Regions from separate parts of the Streptomyces sp. V4I23 genome, predicted to be linked through region 4. Evidence: riboswitches for the same ligand, from Rfam matches in the RefSeq annotation. Region 4 holds a riboswitch; each other region holds the start of a gene.

Region 1 (3,182 bases), 2.7 Mb from region 4:
CGGCGACCCCGTGCTCGTCGTCCTCGCCGCCGCCGACCGCGACCCGGAGCGGTTCACCGAGCCCGACACGCTCGACCTGTCCCGGCGCGACAACCAGCACCTGGGATACGGACACGGCATCCACTACTGCCTCGGCGCCCCGCTCGCCCGGCTCGAAGGACAGACGGCGATCGCGACCCTGCTCAGGAGGATGCCGGACTTGCGACTTGCGGGCGATCCAGCCGATTTGCGGTGGCGTGGGGGACTCATCATGCGCGGATTGCGCACTCTGCCCGTTGAGTTCACCGCCCTCAGGGGCTGACGCAGCGTCAAGTCTGTGACTTTTACGTGATCTGCGCTGCATCGACTTGTGACTCACGTTCGAATGCGGCTACGTTCACCGTCGACTCGGCAGGCATCAGCAGGCCGCACAGTCCCCAGTAGTCACGCGAAAGGCAACCGCATGCGCTCCGGGAACGGACGTCACCGCCGCCCCCGTCAGGCTCCGGCCATCGTCGTCGCGGCAGGGGTGACCGGATCCGCCATCGCGCTCCCCCTGCTCGGCGCGGGCTCCGCCTCCGCCGCCGACGCGGCCACCTGGGACCGCGTCGCCGAATGCGAGAGCAGCGGCATGTGGAGCGCTGACCTCGGCAACGGCTTCTACGGCGGGCTGCAGATGTCGCAGCAGACGTGGGAGGAGTTCGGCGGCACGGCGTACGCGCCGAGCGCCGACCTGGCGAGCCGTTCGCAGCAGATCGCGGTCGCGGAGAAGGTGCTGGACGCACAAGGGCCCGACGCCTGGCAGGTGTGCGCCCCGATCGCGGGGCTGACCAACGACGACGCCGCGACCGGTGTCGACCCCGGGGACCTCCTGCCCCTGCCGGACGAGAGCCCGGAGGCCGGCGCCGACACGAGGTCCGACACGGGTGAGCCGGCCGACTCCGACTCCGGTGACGCGGGCGCCGGCGACCCGGCCGCGGAAGCGCCGGACGGTTCGCGGGAGACCCCCGAGCCGGACGTCTCCACGACGCCCACGCCCGAGGACGGCAACGCGCAGGCGTCCCCGGTCCTGTCCGCCGGCACGGACGGTGCCGAGGCGTCCGACCCCGCGACCGGCGCGGGCAGGCACCGGGGCGAGCCCGCCCCCGACGATGCCGAAACGGGCATCGAGGATAAGGAGCGCGAAAGCGGTCGTCATGCCTCACGAGGTGACGCATCGGCACGTGACGGGGTGACAGAGGGCGCGTCCGACGGTACGTACACCGTCCGGCCGGGCGACACTCTGTGGGCCATCGCCGACGAGCGCGAGGTGCCCGGGGGGTGGGGCGCCCTCTACGAGGCGAACGAGAAGACTGTGGGCGCCGACCCCGATCTCATCCTCCCCGGTCAGAGCCTTGATCTCGGCCTGAACGGCGAGTAGTTCAAGCGGCGATTCGCCGGTATATGTCCGTTCTGTGTAAGTGAGACAAGGGTCTCTTTGCCGCAACTGGCCGATATCGCCCAGCAAATTCGCCCAAGCCATGCCCGACCTGCGCAAACGCCTCCCAAGTGGAGGGAAGTTCGGGCGATTTCTCCCCGATGTTCGACTTTGGACATCGGGGAGCGGTGTGTTTACGGTCGGAACCGCTCGCCACCGCGGGCACCGTCGACCGTCACGCCGAATCCTGCCGTCGGTCGGGGGGAACAGTCGTCGCTCAGTGCGCCGAAGGCAGGAGCGGGGGACCCAAGGTAAGTGCCGGTCCCGGCCGTCGATCACGACGGCCGAGAACGGCTGGGGGTGGAGCCGCGCGCATCGACGCGCGGCCGGGCAACTCTTCCGGCCCGAACCCGACAGCTCACCTCGCAGGCGTCGGTGAGGAGAAGCTCCATGCTGCGTTCCGGCAAGGCCAAGCACCGCCGCTCGTCGAAGACTGTTCGTCTCGCAACGCTCGCCGGCGTCGCCGGTGCCGCCATCGCGGCCCCGATGCTCGGCGCGACCTCGGCGTCCGCCGCCACCGCCTCCGAGTGGGACGCCGTCGCCCAGTGCGAGTCCGGTGGCAACTGGTCCATCAACACCGGCAACGGTTACTACGGCGGCCTGCAGTTCTCCGCCTCCACCTGGGCGGCCTACGGCGGCACCGCGTACGCCCCCTCCGCCGACCAGGCCTCCAAGTCCCAGCAGATCGCGATAGCCGAGAAGGTCCTCGCCGGTCAGGGCAAGGGCGCCTGGCCGAACTGCGGCGTGGGCCTCTCCAGCGCCCCCTACAACGGCGGCTCCGCCGAGCCGGCGTCGCAGCCCGCCGCCGAGCCGGCCGAGAAGCGTGCCGAGGTCCCGACCACCCGCTCCGAGCGTGCCGAGGCCCCCGCGCCGAAGAAGGCCGCGGCCACGTCGTTCAAGAAGGGCGACGGCGAGTACAAGGTCAAGGCCGGGGACACCCTGGGCAAGATCGCGGAGGCCGAGAAGGTCAAGGGCGGCTGGAAGAAGCTCTTCGACCTCAACAAGGACGTCATCGAGAACGCCGACGTCATCTACCCGGGCCAGCAGCTCCACCTGAGCTGACCGCCCGCCGTCCGCGGGCCCGCGGACGGGTTCCGAGCACCCCGGTCCGGCGCTGCTTCCCCCGTAAGCGCCGGGCCGGGGTTTCGGTCGTGAAGGGCCCCGAAGAGCCTTACTTACGGGTAGCTTGCGGGGGTTTTGTCCGGCAAGCCCAGCGTTCATGCCCTTTTTCGTCCCACGGGGCGGGCATCGGCCGGCCTTTGTCCCCGAGACGGTTAGGCTCTTGCCGCAAGGCCAAGCAGACCTCTGCACATTTCTCGCGTCACATCCCAGAAGGAGATGCTCGTGCCGTCCATCGACGTCGTCGTAGCCCGGGAAATCCTGGACTCCCGAGGCAACCCCACGGTCGAGGTCGAGGTTGGCCTCGACGACGGCAGCACGGGTCGTGCTGCTGTTCCGTCCGGCGCCTCCACCGGTGCGTTCGAGGCCATTGAGCTCCGCGACGGTGACCAGAACCGTTACCAGGGCAAGGGTGTCGAGAAGGCCGTCCTCGCCGTCATCGAGCAGATCGGTCCGGAGCTCGTCGGCTACGACGCCACCGAGCAGCGCCTGATCGACCAGGCGATGTTCGACCTGGACGCCACCGACAACAAGGCGTCGCTCGGCGCCAACGCCATCCTCGGTGTCTCCCTCGCCGTCGCGCACGCCGCCTCCGAGGCGTCCGACC
Region 2 (3,182 bases), 940 kb from region 4:
ACGCTGTCCTCGGCCAGTGCGTGCAGGACGCGGCTGTGCTCGGCGGTCCGCTCCTTGACGATCATCCGGTAGGAGGCGATCATCCGGGCGGCGCCCTTGCCGTCGTCCAGGATCGACTTCAGCTGGTCGAGGTTGCCGTCCCGGACCATCTTCCAGAACTCCGCGCCGTCGGCCGGGTCGCTCAGCGGGAGATTCACGTTCCGCACGCCCGGGAGCTCGACGTCCGGGCCTTCCAGCCGCTGGTCCGCCGCATTGCGGAAGTCGAAGATCGTGTGCAGCCCGAGGGACGCGAGGAAGGCGGCGTCGTCCTCGGTGGCGTGCGCGAGGTGCCCGCTGCGGTAGAGCCTGCCGTGCCGCACGCGCCCGCCGTCCACGGTCGGCAGTCCGCCCACGTCCCGGAAGTTTCGCACTCCGGCCAGCCGGGGTTCGGTCGACGGGGCCTGCGGCAGCTGCTGCGTCACGTGGACTCCTTCAGGCGACGGCCGTCGGCGCCGGTCGCCGACGATGGCGGGATCCGACGATACGGCACAGGTTCATCGGGCAATCATGTCGGTCGTGATGCGTTCCGCGTCCGCGGGCGTGGCGGAACCGGCCGCCCCGGCACCGTCATGAGGGCCGGGGCCCGCGGGCGCACCCGCGCATGACGCATCCGCGCACGACGCATCCGCGCACGACGCACCCGGGCTCCGCGTGAATGGCAGGCGCCGTGATCGAAAACCGGTGAGTGTGGCGGCCCGGCCCGATTCCCTTTGCGTGAAAGGGGCCTGCTGTCATTCGCGTGGTGTTTCTCCGGGATGCGGCTTGGCTGAATTCAGGGTGACCGGAAGCGGGCGGTGAGGGGCTCCGTCACCGGCCGCGCGGCGACAGGGGACGAAGTCGGGCGTTGCGGACGGCGCTTGGTGTGCAAGTGCACGCTTAGGCGATTATTTGTGTCTTCTGTCCGAATTGAGCCTTTGCGGATAACGTGCCCCGTCTGTGGGGTAGATGGGGCACGGCTCGTGAGCAGGATCATATTCGTGACGGAACGTGCCTGCTTTCCCCCACTCAATTCCGTGGTCAGCAAGGGAATTGACTGTCACTCGTCCACGGAGGGTGACGAGTGGGGCGGCCCGGAAATCGCGACCGGGAAAGCCGGGGGAAATTCGCGGCTTGTTCCGCCCGGTGGACTCGCCTACGGTCACGCTCAATCCGGACGGACCGCCTAATCCTGCCGCCGACCGGACTTCGAACCCACCCACGCGTGGCAGGAGCGGGGGACCCAGGTAGTACGCCGTATCCGGAGAATTCGGACGGCTCGGGGTTAATTCGCGCAACCAGCGCGAACGGGCATCTCCAGCCCGAACCCGACAGCTCACCTCGCAGGCGCCGGAGAGGAATGCGCCATGCCCGGAAAGGGTAAGCACCGCCGTCCCAAGGTCAACCCCCTCACTCGCGGCCTCGTCGCCGCCGGTACGGGCAGCGCCGCCATAGCCCTGCCGCTGCTCGGCGCAACCGGCGCCAACGCCGCGACCCCCGCCGCCGCTCCCCAGGAGGCCGCTCCGGCCTCGGTCGCCGCGGCCGCTCCGGCCGCGGCGAAGGCCCCGAAGACGTACACCGTCGTCGCCGGCGACTACCTTGCCAAGATCGCCGACGAGCAGAACGTCCGCGGCGGCTGGAAGAAGCTCTACAACGACAACCGCCGTGCCATCGGTGCGGACCCGGCGCTGATCCACCCGGGTCTTGAACTGACCATCAACGCGAAGTCGAAGGCGAAGAAGGACCCGGAGCCGCGCTCCGAGTCCACGTCCCGGTCCTCGCGCGACGCCTCGCGGGCCGCGGCCCCCGCCGCCGCGGCTCCCGCCGCAAAGGCCCCCGCCGAGAAGGCCGCCCCGGCGTCCTCCGGCTGGACCGCCCCCGTCGGCGGCGGTGTCTCCACGCCGTACCGCGCGTCCGGTGCCATGTGGTCCAGTGGCTACCACACCGGCGTCGACTTCATCGCCGGCAGCGGCACGAGCGTGAAGTCCGTCGGTCCGGGCACCGTCGTCTCGGCCGGCTGGAGCGGCTCGTACGGCAACGAGGTCGTCATCCAGCACGGCGACGGCACGTACTCGCAGTACGCCCACCTCTCGTCCCTGTCCGTCTCCAGCGGTCAGAGCGTTGCGGGCGGCGAGCAGATCGGTCTGTCCGGTTCCACCGGCAACTCCACCGGTCCGCACCTGCACTTCGAGATCCGTACCAGCCCGTCGTACGGATCGGACATCGACCCGCTGGCCTACCTGCGCCAGCACGGCGTCTCCATCTGACGTACACCGGCGGCCCGTTGGGCCGCCGGCCGCGCATCCCTCGTTCCGTCCGGCGGCGGAGCGGGGGATTCCGCGTATTCCGGCTTGACGGAAACTTGACAGGTGGCATAGATCACCTCTCGTCAACCCCTCCTTACGGTCGCGTAGGTCACATCCGTAAAGGAAAGATGTGCTCCCGTGGCAGACGATTCGAGAACAGAGAACACGGGTGCATTCGGGTCGTACGCGGCGATCGGTGACAGCTTCACCGAGGGCGTGGGAGACCCCGGTCCCGACGGGACGTACGTCGGCTGGGCGGACCGGTTCGCGGTGCTGCTCGCCGACCTGACGCCGGAGCACACCTTCCGGTACGCCAACCTCGCCGTACGCGGCCGCCTCCTCGACCAGATCGTCGACGAGCAGGTCCCGAGGGCCAAGGAACTCGCCCCCGACCTGGTGACGTTCTGCGCGGGAGGCAACGACATCATCCGGCCGGGCAGCGACCCGGACGACGTGGCCGAGCGGCTCGAGCGGGCCGTCGCCGACCTCAAGAGCTCGGTCGGCACGGTCATGGTGACCACCGGCTTCGACACCCGGGACGTGCCGGTCCTGCGTCATCTGCGCGGAAAGATCGCCACGTACACCGCGCACGTGCGGGCCATCGCCGACCGCCACGACTGCCCCGTCCTCGACCTGTGGTCGCTCAAGTCCGTTCAGGACCGGCGTGCGTGGGACGCGGACCGGCTGCACCTGTCACCCGAGGGCCACACCCGCGTCGCCCTGCGCGCCGCCCAGGTGCTCGGTCTCGACGTGCCCGCCGACCCGGACCAGCCCTGGCCGCCGCTCCCGCCGCGCGGTGCCTTCGAGGTGCGGCGCGACGACATCCAGTGGGCGCGCGAGTACCTGGTGCCGTGGATCGGC
Region 3 (3,182 bases), 1.1 Mb from region 4:
GAAGGCGTAGATCGACTGGTCGGCGTCACCGACGACGCACAGCTCGGCGGGCTCCAGGTCCTCGTACCCCTCGCCCACCAGCTCGCGCACGAGCGTGTACTGGGCGTGGTTGGTGTCCTGGTACTCGTCGACGAGGACGTGCCGGAAGCGGCGCCGGTAGTGCTCGGCGACGTCGGGGAACGCCTGGAGCAGGTGGACTGTGGTCATGATGATGTCGTCGAAGTCCAGGGCGTTGGCCTCGCGCAGCCGGGCCTGGTACATCCGGTACGCCTCGGCGAGCGTCTTCTCGAAGCCGTCCTGCGCCTGGTCGGCGAAGGTCTCCTCGTCGATCAGCTCGTTCTTCAGGTTGGAGATCTTGGCACTGAAGGACTTCGGCGGGAACTTCTTCGGGTCCAGCTCCAGGTCGCGGCAGACCAGCGACATCAGGCGCTTGGAGTCGGCGGCGTCGTAGATCGAGAACGACGACGTGAAGCCCAGCTTCTTCGACTCGCGGCGCAGGATGCGGACGCAGGCGCTGTGGAAGGTCATGACCCACATGGCATGGGCACGCGGGCCGACCAGGTGCTCGACGCGCTCCTTCATCTCGCCGGCGGCCTTGTTGGTGAAGGTGATCGCCAGTATCTGGCCGGGGTGCACGTGCCGGGTGGCCAGGAGGTGGGCGATGCGGTGGGTGAGCACGCGCGTCTTGCCGGAACCGGCCCCGGCGACGATGAGCAGCGGGGAGCCGGTGTGGACGACGGCGGCGCGCTGCTGCTCGTTCAGCCCCTCGAGCAGGGCGGCCGCGTCGACGGCAGGCCGGGGGGCGCCGTCGCGGTAGTACCCGTCGCGGGCCGGCGGCACGTCGTAGGCGCCCTGGAAGAGGTCGTCCGGGATCGGTTCCGGAGCCGACTCCTCGGGGGGCGGAGGAGGCTCCTCGCCGTGGGGCTGGAGATCCGCCAGGAAGCTGTCGTCAAAGAGGCTGCTCATCGCTTATCGAGTCTAGGCGGCCGGACCGACAACCGGGCCCGCATGCCCATACGGGGCAGGTCACATTCCGTGACCGGCCCTGCCCGGCGCGCCACGCCGGTGCCGGATATGCGGCCGGCACCGAAAGAGGTCACGAAAATGTATCGGACATATCGAACATCAACCTTCACAGCCCGCACACGAGTTGGCTAGCGTGCTCGACCAGACGGCCCGCACCCCTCCCGGCGAACCGCGCCGAACGGGTCGACTCCGCCGAATTCGGGCTGCCCCGGAGGCAGTTCGGAACCGGGGACCCGAACTATGCACAACCGGGGTGAATCGGACCGCCTGTCCACGGTCCGTAGGGCATCTTCCGTTCTGCCCGAACCCGACAGCTAACCCGGTAGGCGGTCCACGGAAGAAGGAGATGCCGGCCTTGGCGTCGCATCGCAGGATCCGCAGCCGCAGCACGAAACCCTCCCACGCCGTCGGGTTCACGACGGCCGCCCTCGCCGGCGCCGCCCTCCTGTCGACACAGAGCGCCACCGCCGCGCCCAGCGACCCCAAGCCCTCCGTCGAAGAGGTGCAGAAGAAGGTCGACGACCTCTACCGGCAGGCGGGCAGCGCGACCCAGGAGTACAACAAGGCGAAGGAGGCCACCGCCGAGAAGCGGCGCGAGGTCGACACCCTGTTCGAGGAGGCGGCCACGCGCGCGGAGAAGCTCAACGAGTCGCGTCGCGCCCTCGGCGCCTATGCCGCGGCGCAGTACCGCACCGGCGCGGTCACCCCGACCGCGGCGCTGCTGTTCGCGGACAGCCCCCAGGCGTACTTCGACCAGACGCAGCTGATGGACCGGATGACCGACCAGCAGCGGACCGCCGTCACCGACTACGAGACCCGGCGCGCGGCCGCCGCGAAGCAGCGGGCGGAGGCGACGAAGCGGCTGGAGTCGCTGACCGACTCCCAGCAGGCCCTGCGCATCAGCAAGGAGAAGGTCCAGACGAAGCTGGCCGAGGCGCGCACCCTGCTGTCGAAGCTGACCGCCGAGGAGAAGGCCCGGCTGGCGGCGATCGAGCGCGAGAAGGAGGCGGAGGCGCGGCGCAGAGCGGAGGCGAAGGCGAAGGCCGAGGCGGAGGCCAGAGCCCGCGCCGAGGCCGAGGCGGAGCGGCAGCGCCAGGAGAGCGACCAGCCGCCCCTGGAGACGGGAACCGGGACCGGCGACGACGCTTACGCGACCAGGGCCGACGAAGTCCTCGCCTTCGCCCGCGCCCAGATCGGCAAGCCGTACGTGTGGGGGGCGACGGGCCCGTCCTCGTACGACTGCTCGGGGCTCACCCAGGCGGCCTGGAAGGCGGCGGGCGTCGATCTGCCGCGCACCACCTGGGACCAGGTGGAGGTGGGGCAGCGCGTGGCGACGGCGGACCTGCTCCCCGGCGATCTCGTCTTCTTCTACGACGACATCAGCCACGTCGGCATCTACATCGGCGACGGCAAGATGATCCACGCGCCGAAGCCGGGCGAGAACGTCCGCGAGGAGTCCATCTACTACATGCCGATCTACGGCAGCGTCCGCCCGGTCTGACCCGGTCGCTCACCCCGCGTGCCCGGACGGTCCCGCCGTCCGGGCACGCGTGTGCCGGGGGTCGGTCAGGTCCAGAGCGTCGCGATGAAGACGTTCGCGACCGTCAGACCGCCGACGGCGCCGAAGAGCGCCTTGTCGACCCGCTCCTCGTCCCGCTTGACGTAGACCAGGCCGAGGATCACCACCAGGACCGCCAGCTTGATGGCGATCTTGAGGTTGTTCACCGTCTGGTCGTCGGCCTGGTTGAGGCCCACCAGCGCGACGCCTGTGATCAGCATCGTCAGCGCACCGTGCAGCATCACCGGGTTGAAGCGGGCCGTGCCCGCGCCCATCGCCTTCATCTGGGTCAGGAAGCCGCCCAGCAGGGAGGCGATGCCGATGATGTGCAGCGCGACGAAGACATTGATGAGTACGTCCATGGGGCGGAGCCTAATCGGCGCCGTACCACCGTCCGGCGGCCGGGGGAGCCCGATCGCGGCGTTCGGTCGGCCCTGCGCCGCAATGCGGCCGGGCACCGGCGTCCGGCGCACAGAAAGCGGACATCGCCGTCCAGGTTCGGGCACTTCCCGTCGTCACCTCTCCGTCCCGGGACCGCCCGGTTTAGCGTCAGCGCCCAGGTGGCCGGCTCCCCACCGCCGTCGTGCAGCCGGACGGC
Region 4 (3,182 bases):
CGCGCGAGGTTCTCCTCGGTGAGCCGGCTGCCCCGCTCGAACACACCGGAGACGATGTCGTCGCGGATCGCTGTGCATACAGAGTGCGCGGGAATGCGCATGTCCGAACCTCCGCTTTGATCCGCGCGAAACGCAGCCGATTGACTCGTGTCCGGTGACTCTATTCCAGTCCACGGGATTTTCCGATGGCCGACCGGAATCCATGGATATCTTTTGGCCGGAAACGACGTAATACGATCCCCGCGTCGCGCGTCGCCGGACCGCCGGAGACGGCCCGCGGCGCGAGAAACCTGCCGTCGGACACACCCGAGGCCCACGGCTCACATCCGGCCACAGGCAGAGGGACGGCCGCGGAGACCGCAGCACAGCCGCCCCCGGCAGCGCCAGAAACCGGCCGTGGGACACAGCCAGGGCCGCCAGGGATCCCGCCGACCGGGCCGGCGGGACCGCCTCGCGGTCGGGACGAGCGGTGCCGGACGCCGAGCGCGGTCGGCGGCAGGGGCGTCCGCCGAGCGGTACGCGGCGTGCAGCCGAACGCACCGGCGGCGGACGGTGAGGCTGCCGGGCGTCGGAGGCACCGTCGCCGAAGCGCGAAGACCCCCGGCGTACGCCGGGGGTCTTCGCGAGGACGCCGGGTCAGACGCTTACGCCGCGGGCGCGCAGATACGCGATCGGGTTCATGTCGGAGCCGTACTCCGGCGAGGTCCGGGCCTCGAAGTGGAGGTGCGGTCCGGTCGAGTTGCCGGTCGAGCCCGCGAGGCCGATCTGCTGGCCGGGCATCACCCGCTGGCCGACCGAGACATTGATCGACGACAGGTGGCCGTACTGGGTGTACGTGCCGTCGTTCATGCGCAGCACGATGTTGTTGCCGTACGCGCCGCCCCAGCCGGCCTCGACGACGGTGCCGGCGCCCACGGCCACGACCGACGTGCCGGACGCGGCGCGGAAGTCGACGCCGGAGTGGCTGCCGGAGGACCACAGGGACCCGCCGGCCTGGTAACCGGTGGTCACGAACGAGCCGGCGACGGGCAGCCGGAAGGAGTTCAGGCGGCGGCGCTCGGCCTCACGGGCGGCGCGCTCCTTGGCCTCGCGGGCCTCCTTCGCGCGCGCCTCGGCCTTGCGCTTCGCCTCGGCCTCGGCCTTCGCCTTCGCCCGGGCCTTGGCGGCCGCCTCGGCGGCCTCCTGCTTCTGGGCGGCGGCCTGGTCGGCGATCTCGTCGGCGATGGACCCCATGGAGACGATCTGGGTGAGGCCGGTGTCCTCGACCGAGGGCTCGGCGTCGGCGGCGAGCGCCGGGGAGGCGAGGCTTCCGATGACGCCGGTGGTGGCCAGAGTCGCGACGCCGGCGATGTTCCGGCTCCTGCGCGTCAGACGGCTCGGGGCACGGTGCTTCCCGGTGGCACGGGTGAACGCCATGAAAAGGCTGGTCCTTTCCTTCCTTCTCGCCTACCGGGTTAGCTGACGGGTTCGGAGCAGGAAGGTCTCCTACGGGCCCCTCCGCGCGGGCGAAGGCGTCCGATTCACCCCAGGGGACTGGGTCCCCGGCTCCCCGGGCTCGCGCCTGAAGGGGACTCGGCGATGACTGTCCGATGCCGCGGGTGCGGCGTGATCCAGGCGGACAGCCGGACCGACGCTAGGCAGGTCATCCGTCGATCACCAAACGGACAGCGCCTTTTGTAGCGCATGCCACAGGGCAGACAGGCCATCTCCCCAACAAGCCGGACATAGCACGGAACCCCGGCATACGACTCGAAGCCGGGGTTCCGTTTGGATGCATCGCACCCGTTCTGTGCGCCTCTTCTGATGCGCGGCTTTCGATCAGCCGCTGACGACGGTCACTTCACCGATCCCGAGCGCCCTGACCGGGGCCTCGATCTGCGCCGCGTCGCCGACCAGCACCGTGACCAGACGGTCCACGGGGAACGCGCTGACCACAGCCGCGGTCGCCTCCACCGTGCCCGTCGCGGCCAGGCGGGCGTACAACTGCGCCTGGTAGTCGTCCGGGAGGTGCTGCTCGACCTGGTCGGCGAGCGTGGCCGCGACCGACGCCGCGGTCTCGTACTTCAGGGGGGCGACGCCGACCAGGTTCTGCACGGCGACGTCGCGCTCGGCGTCGGTGAGCCCCTCCGCCGCCAGCGTGCGCAGCACCGTCCACAGGTCCTGCAGCGCGGGGCCGGTGTTCGGCGTGTCCACGGAACCGCTGATGGCCAGCATCGAAGCACCCGAGCCGTCCGGGGCGGACAGCAGCACCTGGCCGAAGGCCCGTACGCCGTAGGTGTAGCCCTTCTCCTCGCGCAGGACGCGGTCGAGCCGGGAGGTCAGCGTGCCGCCCAGGCAGTACGTGCCGAGCACCTGGGCGGGCCAGACGCTGTCGTGGCGGTCGGGGCCGGTACGGCCGATCAGCAGCTGCGTCTGAACGGCGCCGGGGCGGTCGACGATGAACACCCGGCCGGTGTCGTCGGCCGTGATCGCCGGCACGGGCCGGGTGGGCGCCTTGTCGCCCGTCCAGGCCCCGAGGGTCTCGGCGAGGACCGCGTCCACATCGATCCCGGAGAGGTCGCCGACGATCACGACGGTCGACGTGGACGGCCGAACGTGCGCCTCGTAGAAGGCCCGTACGGCCGCGGAGTCGATCCTCGCCACCGTCTCCTCGGTGCCCTGGCGCGGCCGGGACACCCGCAGGGACGACGGGAAGAGCTCCTTGGAGAGCTGCTTGGCCGCGCGGCGGGCCGGGTTGGCCATCTCGTGCGGGATCTCGTCGAGGCGGTTGCGGACGAGCCGGTCGACCTCGCCCGCCGCGAAGGCGGGGGCGCGCAGGGCGTCGGCGAGCAGACCGAGCCCCTTGGGCAGCCGGGATGCGGGGACCTCCAGCGAGACACGGACACCGGGGTGGTCGGCGAGCGAGTCGAGCGTGGCGCCGCAGCGCTCCAGCTCGGCGGCGAAGTCCTCGGCGCTGTGCTTGTCAGTGCCCTCCGAAAAGGCGCGGGCCATGATCGTGGCGACGCCGTCGAGGCCCTCGGGCTCCGCCTCCAGGGGCGCGCCGAGGAGGATCTCCACGGCAACGACCTTCTGGCCGGGGCGGTCGCAGCGCAGCACGGTCAGCCCGTTGTCCAGGGTGCCGCGCTCGGGGGCCGGGAAGGCCCAGGGCCGGGCGGTGCCGGGGGTGGGCTGCGAGTGGAAGT

The links. Region 4 has a riboswitch for cyclic di-AMP ahead of QFZ82_RS11415 (M23 family metallopeptidase). Riboswitches for the same ligand answer to the same signal wherever they lie in the genome.
Region 1: another riboswitch for cyclic di-AMP. It lies ahead of QFZ82_RS23915 (transglycosylase family protein); the one in region 4 lies ahead of QFZ82_RS11415 (M23 family metallopeptidase).
Region 2: another riboswitch for cyclic di-AMP. It lies ahead of QFZ82_RS07225 (M23 family metallopeptidase); the one in region 4 lies ahead of QFZ82_RS11415 (M23 family metallopeptidase).
Region 3: another riboswitch for cyclic di-AMP. It lies ahead of QFZ82_RS16565 (C40 family peptidase); the one in region 4 lies ahead of QFZ82_RS11415 (M23 family metallopeptidase).

What each region holds. Positions count from the first base shown of each region.
Region 1 is NZ_JAUSZW010000004.1:4,746,119-4,749,300, forward strand. It holds gene QFZ82_RS23905 (cytochrome P450) at 1-301, shown strand, start outside; gene QFZ82_RS23910 (transglycosylase family protein) at 443-1,399, shown strand; cyclic di-AMP (ydaO/yuaA leader) riboswitch at 1,670-1,843, shown strand; gene QFZ82_RS23915 (transglycosylase family protein) at 1,847-2,518, shown strand; gene eno (phosphopyruvate hydratase) at 2,795-3,182, shown strand, end outside.
Region 2 is NZ_JAUSZW010000004.1:1,113,760-1,116,941, reverse strand. It holds gene QFZ82_RS07230 (tyrosine-protein phosphatase) at 1-461, opposite strand, end outside; cyclic di-AMP (ydaO/yuaA leader) riboswitch at 1,222-1,378, shown strand; gene QFZ82_RS07225 (M23 family metallopeptidase) at 1,383-2,282, shown strand; gene QFZ82_RS07220 (SGNH/GDSL hydrolase family protein) at 2,460-3,182, shown strand, end outside.
Region 3 is NZ_JAUSZW010000004.1:3,192,144-3,195,325, forward strand. It holds gene pcrA (DNA helicase PcrA) at 1-966, opposite strand, end outside; cyclic di-AMP (ydaO/yuaA leader) riboswitch at 1,207-1,370, shown strand; gene QFZ82_RS16565 (C40 family peptidase) at 1,373-2,527, shown strand; gene QFZ82_RS16570 (hypothetical protein) at 2,593-2,946, opposite strand.
Region 4 is NZ_JAUSZW010000004.1:2,049,120-2,052,301, forward strand. It holds gene QFZ82_RS11410 (GntR family transcriptional regulator) at 1-101, opposite strand, end outside; gene QFZ82_RS11415 (M23 family metallopeptidase) at 637-1,416, opposite strand; cyclic di-AMP (ydaO/yuaA leader) riboswitch at 1,430-1,588, opposite strand; gene QFZ82_RS11420 (M16 family metallopeptidase) at 1,819-3,182, opposite strand, start outside.